Regions from separate parts of the Mesorhizobium sp. WSM4829 genome, predicted to be linked through region 1. Evidence: predicted binding sites of a transcription regulator. Region 1 holds the regulator's gene; each other region holds the start of a gene.
The links. Region 1 encodes LexA, which represses DNA repair genes until DNA is damaged. Its sites were predicted from a motif close to TGTTCNNNNTGTGTTCNG; they were not measured.

Region 1 (3,278 bases):
GCGCTGATTGCGGTCGCCGAGGCGCTCGAGCACCTGCTTGCGGATGCTGCGCCCTTGCAGGCTGAAAGCGTCGCCCTGATGGATGCCGCCGACCGCGTGCTGGCGGAGCCGCTCATGGCGCTCCGCACCCAGCCGCCATTCAACGCGTCGGCCATGGACGGCTACGCCGTGCGGGCCGACGATGTCGCGTCCGTGCCCGCGAGACTTTCGGTGATCGGCATGGCGCCGGCCGGTCGCGGCTTTACCGGAACAGTCGGCCCGGCGCAGGCCGTGCGCATCTTCACCGGCGCGCCGCTTCCCGCAGGCGCCGACACCATCGTCATCCAGGAGAATGCCCGCGACCTCGGCGGCGGCATGGTCGAAGTGACCGCGCCCACGGTTGAAGGCCGCAACATCCGCCGCCTCGGGCTCGATTTCTCGAAGGGCGACGCGCTGCTGGAGAAAGGCCGCCTGCTTGATCCGGCGGCATTGTCGCTGGCGGCGTCGGCCAACCACCAGCAGGTCCGCGTGGTGAAACGGCCGCTGGTCGCCATCATCGCCACCGGCGACGAATTGCTGCCGCCGGGCAGCGACCTTGGCCCCGACCAGATCATCTCCTCCAATGCCTATGGCGTCGCCGCCGCGGCCCGCTCGGTCGGCGCCAGCGCACTCGATCTCGGCATCGCCCCCGACCGCAAGGAGGCGATCGCCGCGCTGGTGACAAAAGCCGTCGACGCAGGCGCGGACGTCATCGTCACGCTGGGCGGCGCCTCGGTCGGGGACCATGACCTCGTCCATGACGTGCTGACCGGCGAAGGCATGGCGCTCGATTTCTGGAAAATCGCCATGCGGCCCGGCAAGCCACTGATGTTCGGGCGGCTGGGCGCCATCCGCTGCATCGGCCTGCCCGGCAATCCGGTGGCCAGCCTGGTCTGCACGCAGCTCTTTCTGAAGCCGCTGCTGGCGCGGCTCGGCGGCCGCGCCTTCCGCCAGGACATGCGTCAGGCGCGGCTCGGCGCCGCCATGCCGGCCAACGATCTCAGGCAGGACTATGTACGCGCGGTGGTGAAGGAAGAAGCTGGCACGCTTGAGGCAACGCCGTTCAGTATCCAGGATTCCTCGATGCTCAGAATGCTGGCCGACGCCAACGGACTGGTCGTGCGCGAGCCATTCGCTCCCGCAGCCGCAGCGGGCGCCGCCTGCAGCGTGCTGATGCTACGCTGAACAAAACGTCAACACATTCATTAAACTTTAAATGGTTGCGGAACACAACTGGAACAGATAGTGTTTGTTCTGGGTTTGTTTTTCTGATTCTGTTGGGGGTCGCGATGCTGACACGCAAACAACATGAACTGCTGATGTTCATTCACGAACGGCTGAAGGAAAGCGGCATTCCGCCCTCGTTCGACGAGATGAAGGAAGCGCTCGACCTCGCCTCCAAATCAGGGATCCACCGGCTGATCACGGCGCTGGAGGAACGCGGTTTCATTCGCCGCCTGCCCAACCGCGCCCGCGCGCTGGAGGTGCTGCGCCTGCCCGATTCGATCGCGCCGGGCCTCAATGCGGCGCGCAAATTCTCGCCGAGCGTCATTCAAGGCAGCCTTGGCCAGGGCGGGCTTGGACAGGGCGGCCTCGGACGCCAGATCAAGCCGGCGCCTTCGCGCATGCGTGCTGCCGGCAATGACGACGACGTCGTTGCCACCGTCTCCATACCGGTGATGGGCCGCATCGCTGCCGGTGTGCCGATCGACGCCATCCAGCACCAGACGCATTCGATCTCGGTGCCACCGGACATGATCACCGGCGGCACGCACTACGCGCTGGAGGTCAAGGGTGATTCGATGATCGAGGCCGGCATCTTCGACGGCGACACGGTCATCATCCGCAACGCCGACACCGCCCAGCCTGGCGAGATCATTGTCGCGCTGGTCGACGAGGAGGAAGCTACGCTGAAACGATTCCGCCGCAAAGGTGCCTCGATCGCACTGGAAGCCGCCAATCCGGCGTACGAGACGCGCATCTTCGGGCCGGACCGGGTCAAGGTGCAGGGCAAGCTCGTCGGACTGATCCGGCGTTACTGAGCGGCAGGCTTCTGGGGTTTCTCGGCCCTGCGGTATGGCGGCAGGCCCCTCGCCTCGCGCGAAAATCGCCGCTGCTCATGCCAGGGCCTGTATGGCTGTCTGACGGCAAAACGGATTTCTGCGCGCATCCTCGCCGATAGCGGATCGAAGAAGACGGCGGCACTGCCCATGCGGGCGAGCTGCCGTTTGGTGACGACGAGAACCAGCGGGTTGCGGCAGGGTTTGTAATAGGCTGTGGCGTCGTCGATGACGATCAAATCCGCAAAGGCACAGGCCGGCCGCGCGGTTTTCCGGTCGTCGGCGAGCGCAATGAGCGCGCCGGACGGATGCCGGGCCAGGCACAGGCCGGCAGTGCAGGTGAAAGGTGCTCCCGGCGGCAGGTCGGCCGGGTCGGCGATGTCGAACCGCACATCTCCTTTTTCGAATGTCTCCGGCTCGACGATCGTCGTTGAAACCAGCGCATGTTTCCAGTTGTCGGTGGTGAATTCGTTCGAACGCATCCGGTTGACGGCAAGTTCGCCGCCGCCGATCGGCAGCGCCACCAGATGCGCATCCTCCGAAATCAGCACGTCGGGGATGCGCGTCTCGGAAATCGTCAGCAGGCCGGCGAGCGCAAAGGGAAGTGCGGCAAGCCGCAGCCATGTCGTCGCCATCGTGGCGATGACCAGGGCGACCGTCACCAGCAGAACCGATTGCAACGAAATCAGTCCGACTGCATCGACCGGCGAACGCTCCGAGATCCATCCCGAAATTGCGATCATCGCCGTCAGGCCCTTGCCCATCATGTAGAGGAAGGGGCCGTCGAGGCCGAAAGACATTGCCAGGGCGCTGAGGACGGCCAGGAACATGACGATCGTGACGATCGGCATGACGGCCAGATTGGCGAACAGGCTGAGCGGCGAGACGCGCTGGAAGTGCCAGATGGCGAAGAGCGCGGTGGCGCTGCCGGCAATGACGGAGGTCATTGCGATGGTGCCTGCCCCAGCGACAAGTTTGCGCGTGACGAAAGCGACCGGTGACCGTCGCTGTCGCGGCGCCTTGGCCTTGTCGGCACGGTAGTCGGACCAACCGGCATAGGCGCCCACGAGAGCCGCAGTCGCGGCGAAGGACATCTGGAAGCTTGCGCCGACCACCTCATGCGGCGACACGACGATGACGACGATGGCCGAAATCGCCAGGTTGCGCATGGTGAGTGCCGCCCGGTCGAACAGCACGGCG
Region 2 (3,278 bases), on a different contig from region 1:
ATCGACGACAATGTGTCGGCGTTGGTCTGTGCCCAGCTCCTGTCGCTGGAATCCGACAATCCAGACAAGGAAATTTCCCTCTACATCAACTCGCCGGGCGGTGTGGTGACCAGCGGCTTCGCTATCTACGACACGATGCAGTACGTTTCTTGCCCCGTATCGACCGTCTGCATGGGCTTTGCTGCGTCGATGGCCTCCTTCCTGCTGATGGCCGGCACCCCGGGGCGACGCATCGCGCTGCCCAACACCAGCATCCTGCTGCACCAGCCGTCAGGCGGTTTCCAGGGCCAGGCCTCCGACATCCAGCGCCACGCCGAAGGCATCCTCAGGACCAAGCGGCGCATGACCGAGCTTTACGCGCACCACTGTGGTCGCACGTTCGAAGAGGTCGAACGCACGCTCGACCGCGACCATTTCATGACCGCCGCGGAGGCAAGGACATGGGGCCTTGTCGATCATGTTTTTGATACGCGCAAACAGGCGGCTTGAAAGCCGAACGCCATGAGCGATAGTCGCCCGACATTCGAGCTTGGCTCCCCCTTCTCCCCTTGTGGGAGAAGGTGGCCGAGCGAAGCTCGGTCGGATGAGGGGTGCTCCAGCTTGGCACCAACAGCACTCCGGCCAACACCCCTCAACCGTCTTGGCGCTACGCGCCAATCCACCTTCTCCCACAAGGGGAGAAGGCAAGACCGCGTGCTTGCACCATAGAAACAAATAGCCCCGCCGCTGCTTCCGCAAAACGGTCGGGGCTTTCTTGGATCTGAAATCCAATGGCCGGGAGCGAACTGCCGGCTCTTTGATCTCGGATGCTTCGCGGCGTTCAGCCGACGATCCGACTAGTAGTCTCTGATTTTAATGGGATCGGCAGGTCACGGTTTGTCGGGCGGCGCAAACGCCTGGCCCTGGCACTTATGCCTGCCGCGGCTCCAGCGACACGTGGAGCCTCAAGGGACTGTCCGGTGGAGTCATTCCTCTGCTCTCCTTTTCTGTCCATTGCGACTGGTGTCGTCCGAAGCGCATATCGCAAAAGCCTGCAACTCGTGCAGGCCGCCTTAGGGCGGCGAGGCCATCGAAAGATAGTCGGCTTCGGTGACGCCTGGAGTCTGACTCCTTGAGGTTAAGACGTCAACAGGTGGATAGCCGATTTACCAAAAACGTGATCGCTTGTGTGGCGAATCCGAAATTTGCATCCGTTTTGAGCAGCGCGGCGTCGGCCATGGATCAGAGCGCTGCGCCTTGCGCCGAGGTGACTATCGACAGGAGTCTCCATTCGCTAGAATGCGACTTGGAGTTGGAGACCGGCATGTATCTTTTTATTCTGTCGGCCCTTGTGGGATTTATCTTTTGCTCGGTCGGCTTGGTCTTGCTTGTGAGAGGCGACGGGAAGAAAAACAATCGCAACATTGTGCGCTCGTCGTATTGGTTCGCTGCGGCAGCAGCGATTGTATTATTGGGTACGATTTCTTTTGTTGCAGTGTGACTTCGTTCTCGAAAGGTGCGCCGGGTTCCGCATTGGTCGCAAGCTGTCCACCCGTTTGGGGTTCGCACGTTTGCTAACGCGTGGAACTTTAATGCGGTGGTGCGCGAAGCTGGTTTGATGAGCGCATTTGTCAGGAGCGTGTTCGGCCTTTGTTCTTTCCGCTTGCTCGCCCGCGCGAAAGACGGTTAAAGGCTTTGGTCGAGAGTTCTCTCGAAATGGTGAGCGAAATTACCTACATGGGAGATGGCCGGGACAACCCGCCATCCCACGAGATTCCAGATCTGAGGCGGCGACCGGCGATGGCCGACCATAAATATCTTTCCATTCGCGGGGCGCGCGAACACAATCTGAAGAATGTCGATCTCGACCTGCCGCGTGACAGCCTGATCGTCATGACCGGGCTGTCGGGGTCCGGCAAGTCGTCGCTCGCCTTCGACACCATCTATGCCGAGGGCCAGCGCCGCTACGTCGAGAGCCTGTCGGCCTATGCGCGACAGTTCCTCGAAATGATGCAGAAGCCTGATGTCGACCAGATCGACGGCTTGTCGCCGGCCATCTCCATCGAGCAGAAGACCACGTCGAAGAACCCGCGCTCGACGGTCGGCACCGTCACCGAGATCTACGACTACATGCGGCTGCTGTTCGCGCGCGTCGGCATCCCCTATTCGCCGGCCACCGGCCTGCCGATCGAGAGCCAGACGGTTTCGCAGATGGTCGACCGCGTGCTGGCGGTCGAGGAGGGCACGCGCCTGTTCATCCTGGCGCCGATGGTGCGAGGCCGCAAAGGCGAATACCGCAAGGAACTGCTGGAGCTGCAGAAGAAGGGTTTTCAGCGCGTCAAGGTCGACGGTGTCTTTTACGAAATCGCCGACGTGCCGGCGCTGGACAAGAAGTACAAGCATGACCTCGACGTCGTCGTCGACCGCATCGTCGTGCGCGGCGATCTGGCGACGCGGCTTGCCGATTCCATCGAGACCGCGCTGAAGCTCGCCGACGGGCTGGCGGTGGCCGAATTCGCCGACCGGCCGCTCGACGCCAGCCAGACCGGCGAGGATTCGGTCAACAAGTCGAAGAACGAGACGCATGAGCGCATCCTGTTCTCCGAAAAATTCGCCTGCCCGGTGTCCGGCTTCACCATTCCCGAAATCGAGCCGCGGCTGTTTTCCTTCAACAACCCGTTCGGCGCCTGCCCGACCTGCGACGGCCTCGGCAGCCAGCGCGCCATCGACGCCAGCCTGATCGTGCCCGACGACAATCTGTCGCTGCGCGCCGGCGCCGTCAGCCCATGGGCGAAATCGACCTCGCCCTATTACGTGCAGACGCTCGAGGCGCTGGGCAAGGCTTATGGCTTCAAGCTCGGCGACAAGTTCCGGGACCTGACCGCAGAGGCAAAGCAAGCCATCCTGCACGGCACCGGCGAGCGCGAAGTCACTTTCCAGTATGATGACGGCCTGCGCTCCTACCAGACGACAAAGACATTCGAAGGCGTCATCCCCAATCTCGAGCGGCGCTGGAAGGAAACCGAATCCGCCTGGATGCGCGAGGAGATCGAGCGCTTCATGTCGGCCACGCCTTGCCCGGCCTGCCGCGGCTACCGGCTGAAGCCGGAAGCGCTGGCGGTGAAGATTGCCGGCAAGCACATCGGCGAGGTCACCGAGCTGTCGATCCGCAAGGCCGACCAATGGTTCACCGAGCTGCCCGCCGCACTCAGCGACAAGCAGAACGAGATCGCGGTGCGCGTGCTCAAGGAAATCCGCGAGCGGCTGCGCTTCCTCAACGATGTCGGGCTCGACTACCT
Region 3 (3,278 bases), on a different contig from region 1:
AAATTGACGAAGCGATCGGCGCGCGCCGCGACTTTGTCGCGGGCGGGACCGGTGAGCTGCTCGTCGGCCAGCAGCACCAGGCGCGGCTTCAACGGCTCGTCGCCTGCGACCAGCGTGCCGATCGGCGCGCCGATCCAGCGCAGCGTGCCATCGGAGCCGAGCGCGATGTCGCCATTGGCCGAGGCGCCGAAGCGTTCGGCCCGCGCCTCGAATTCGGCTGCAAGCGCCTTCTGGGCTGCTGTGCGCACCGCCTTGGCGTCCTCGCCGCCGGCGCTTTGGTCCGCGGTGAAGCGGAACCCCTGCAACTCGCCGACATGATGGCCTTCGACGAGGACGGTTCCGGTTGGACTGATTTCGGCTTCAGGCATGGTATTTTCTCTAAGGCGCCGCATGAGGACGGAAGTCCTGCGGTCTACGAAGCGTTTCGTCAACCGCTCATGCAGCGCATCCGACAATCTGTCTTCGATTTCGCGCGTCTTTTCCTGCCAGTGTGCCTGATCGGCCAGCCAGCCGGGCCGGTTGGAAACGAAAGTCCAGGTGCGGATCTGGGCGATCCGGTGCGACAGCGTGTCGATGTCGCCCTCGGTGGTGTCGGCGCGGCGCACCTGCTCGGCCATGTAATTCTCATCGACATGGCCATGCCTGGCAAGGTCCATGTAGATCGAGGCGATCAGGTCGGCATGCTGAGCCGGGGCGATCTTCCTGTAATCGGGAAGGGCGCAGGCCTCCCACAACAGCGCCACGCGCCTGGGGTCGGTGGCAAGCGCCCGGATGTCCTCGTCGCGGGACAGATGCTCGAGCGCCTGCGCATCGACCGCCGGCAGCGCGCGCGTCAGGCCTTCAACCGGCGCGTTGGTCTCGATCGAGCGCTTCAGCGCGTCGAGATTGGCGAAATCGAAACGCGCGGTGCGCCATTGCAGCACCTTCACCGGGTCGAAATCATGCGCTTCGATCTTCTTGACCAGTTCCTCGTCCAGTGGATCGACCTGGCCGGTGACGCCAAAAGTTCCGTCGCGCAAGTGCCGGCCGGCGCGGCCGGCGATCTGGCCGAGCTCGGCCGCTGTCAGGTTGCGATACTGGTAGCCGTCGAACTTGCGGTTCTGGGCGAAGGCGACATGATCGAGATCGAGGTTGAGGCCCATGCCGATCGCATCGGTGGCAATCAGATAATCGACATCACCCGACTGGAACAGCTCCACCTGCGCGTTGCGGGTGCGCGGCGATAGCGCGCCGAGCACGACTGCTGCACCGCCCTGCTGGCGGCGGATCAGTTCGGCGATGGCATAGACCTCGTCGGCGGAGAAGGCGACGATCGCCGTACGTCGCGGCAGGCGGGTGAGCTTCTTCGAGCCGGCATAGGCGAGATGCGACAGCCGCGGCCGCGTCACCACCGACACCCCCTTCAGCAGGCGCTGGAGGATGCCGTGCATGGTCGCTGCGCCGAGCAGCAGCGTCTCCTGGCGACCGCGCAGATGCAGAATGCGGTCGGTGAAGATGTGGCCGCGCTCGAGATCGCCGGCCAGCTGGACCTCGTCGACGGCAACGAAGGCGGTGTCGGTCTCGCGCGGCATGGCTTCCACAGTGCAGACCGAATATCTGGCGCCGTCGGGCTGGATCTTCTCCTCACCGGTGATGAGCGCCACCTTGTGAGCGCCGACCTTCTCGCAGACGCGTGAATAGACCTCGCGGGCGAGCAGCCTGAGCGGCAGGCCGATAATGCCGCTTTCATGCGCCACCATGCGCTCGATGGCGAGATGGGTCTTGCCGGTGTTGGTTGGCCCGAGCACAGCGGTCACGTCGCGGCCTGACAGGATCAGTGGCTCAGTGTGTTTCGGCTGGATGTTCATCGACCTGGAAATTAAGGCTCTCTGCCTCGCGTTGTCGGGAGCGCGCCCCGTGGTGGCGCGGGTGACAGCCGACACATAGGGATTTCGGGCGCGAAGCGAAAGCAGAATATTCCGATGGCAGCTCGAAGCCTTCGATAATCCGTTTCGCCGTTTCGATTTAACAGTTGGAACGAGTCTGGAACGAATCGGCTACGAATCGCTGACTCGCGCAGATTCAGGTTTTGTTCACGGCTACATCTGGATTTTTCGCCGGCGAGTCTCACCACATGCTGAATCGCCGAACTGGCCCGTTTCATGCAGGGCTGACGTCGCCGTTAACCTTTGCCGCTGAACGATCGACGCAGGTCGGCGGGCGTCATCCAACATTCTGAAATTATTAATTCTTTCCTAACGCGCCTTAACGATTTGGGGATGTTTTCAGCCTTTGTCGTTAACGGTGCGCTCAAAGCCGGAACGAAACGGCTACGAATCGGCGCTGGCGCATGTTTCCCGGTTTGTTCACCCCAATATGTTGTGTCGTGAACAGGTTTTCCACCTGTTATCCACACGCCGTTAACAGGGTTTTGCACAGGCTGCACGGGCGCCGTTAATTTTTGCGTGCCGCTTCGGCACAAATCGGCGTCACGTCCATCGGTCGGCGCAGTCGCTGCACGAGGACCAGACTGCCAGCCCGGCTTATTCAAGGCGCATCCTCTCCCACAGCATAGCGCTGCAAAGTAGGGCCGACGTTCTGGATAATTTCGTCGTGCGACAGGGCGACGACGGGCGGAAGCCGCAACAGGTATCGGCACATCGCCAGACCCAGCAACTGGCTCGAAACGAGCCCGGCCCGTCGACCCGCATCGGCGGGGTCAGAGACCGCCGCAATCACCGGCCTGACCTGGTTGCCAAATACGTCGCGCAATTTTTCCGCGGCGAATTCGTTCGACGTCGCCGAACGCAGCAGAATTGCCATGCCAGGGCCGCTGGCCGGGCCCTCCCAGACTTCAAGAAAACGCCTGATCAGCGTTTCGCCGATGGCGTTTCGGTCGATCACCCGCAGTGCCGGCAATTGCAGGTCGACGACCGCCGCCCTGGCGAACAGCTCGTCCTTGCTGCGGAAATAGCGGATCACCATGGCCGGATCGATCGAGGCATGCGCCGCGACGTCGCGGATGGAGGCGCCCTCATAGCCGTGCTCGGCGAACAGAAGCCGCGCGGCCTCGAGGATTTGGGCGCGCGTGCGGTCCGACTTGCTGGGTTTCTTCGGCTGATTCTCGGTCATGAAATCCGTATGCCAACGGTTGTTGACAAATGCAATGGCTTCGACCTAGAAAGTCAACGATCGTTGACAAATGGAGAGAGAAATGCTGCCCGAAACCACCGAAGTCCTGATCATTGGCGCCGGCCCGACCGGCATGGCGCTGTCCATCATGCTGCACCAGGCCGGTG

Region 2: a site for LexA is predicted at 1,620-1,637, ahead of uvrA (excinuclease ABC subunit UvrA). Genes of this name have one in related genera too.
Region 3: a site for LexA is predicted at 2,013-2,030, ahead of AC0L17_RS26815 (helicase-related protein). Genes of this name have one in related genera too.

The regions. Positions count from the first base shown of each region.
Region 1 is NZ_JBVVQJ010000016.1:125,700-128,977, forward strand. It holds gene AC0L17_RS17445 (molybdopterin molybdotransferase MoeA) at 1-1,203, shown strand, start outside; gene lexA (transcriptional repressor LexA) at 1,308-2,060, shown strand; gene AC0L17_RS17455 (ComEC/Rec2 family competence protein) at 2,054-3,278, opposite strand, start outside.
Region 2 is NZ_JBVVQJ010000020.1:53,988-57,265, forward strand. It holds gene AC0L17_RS19645 (ATP-dependent Clp protease proteolytic subunit) at 1-489, shown strand, start outside; gene AC0L17_RS19650 (hypothetical protein) at 1,304-1,480, shown strand; gene uvrA (excinuclease ABC subunit UvrA) at 1,780-3,278, shown strand, end outside.
Region 3 is NZ_JBVVQJ010000035.1:52,379-55,656, forward strand. It holds gene AC0L17_RS26815 (helicase-related protein) at 1-1,847, opposite strand, end outside; gene AC0L17_RS26820 (TetR/AcrR family transcriptional regulator) at 2,527-3,111, opposite strand; gene AC0L17_RS26825 (FAD-dependent monooxygenase) at 3,194-3,278, shown strand, end outside.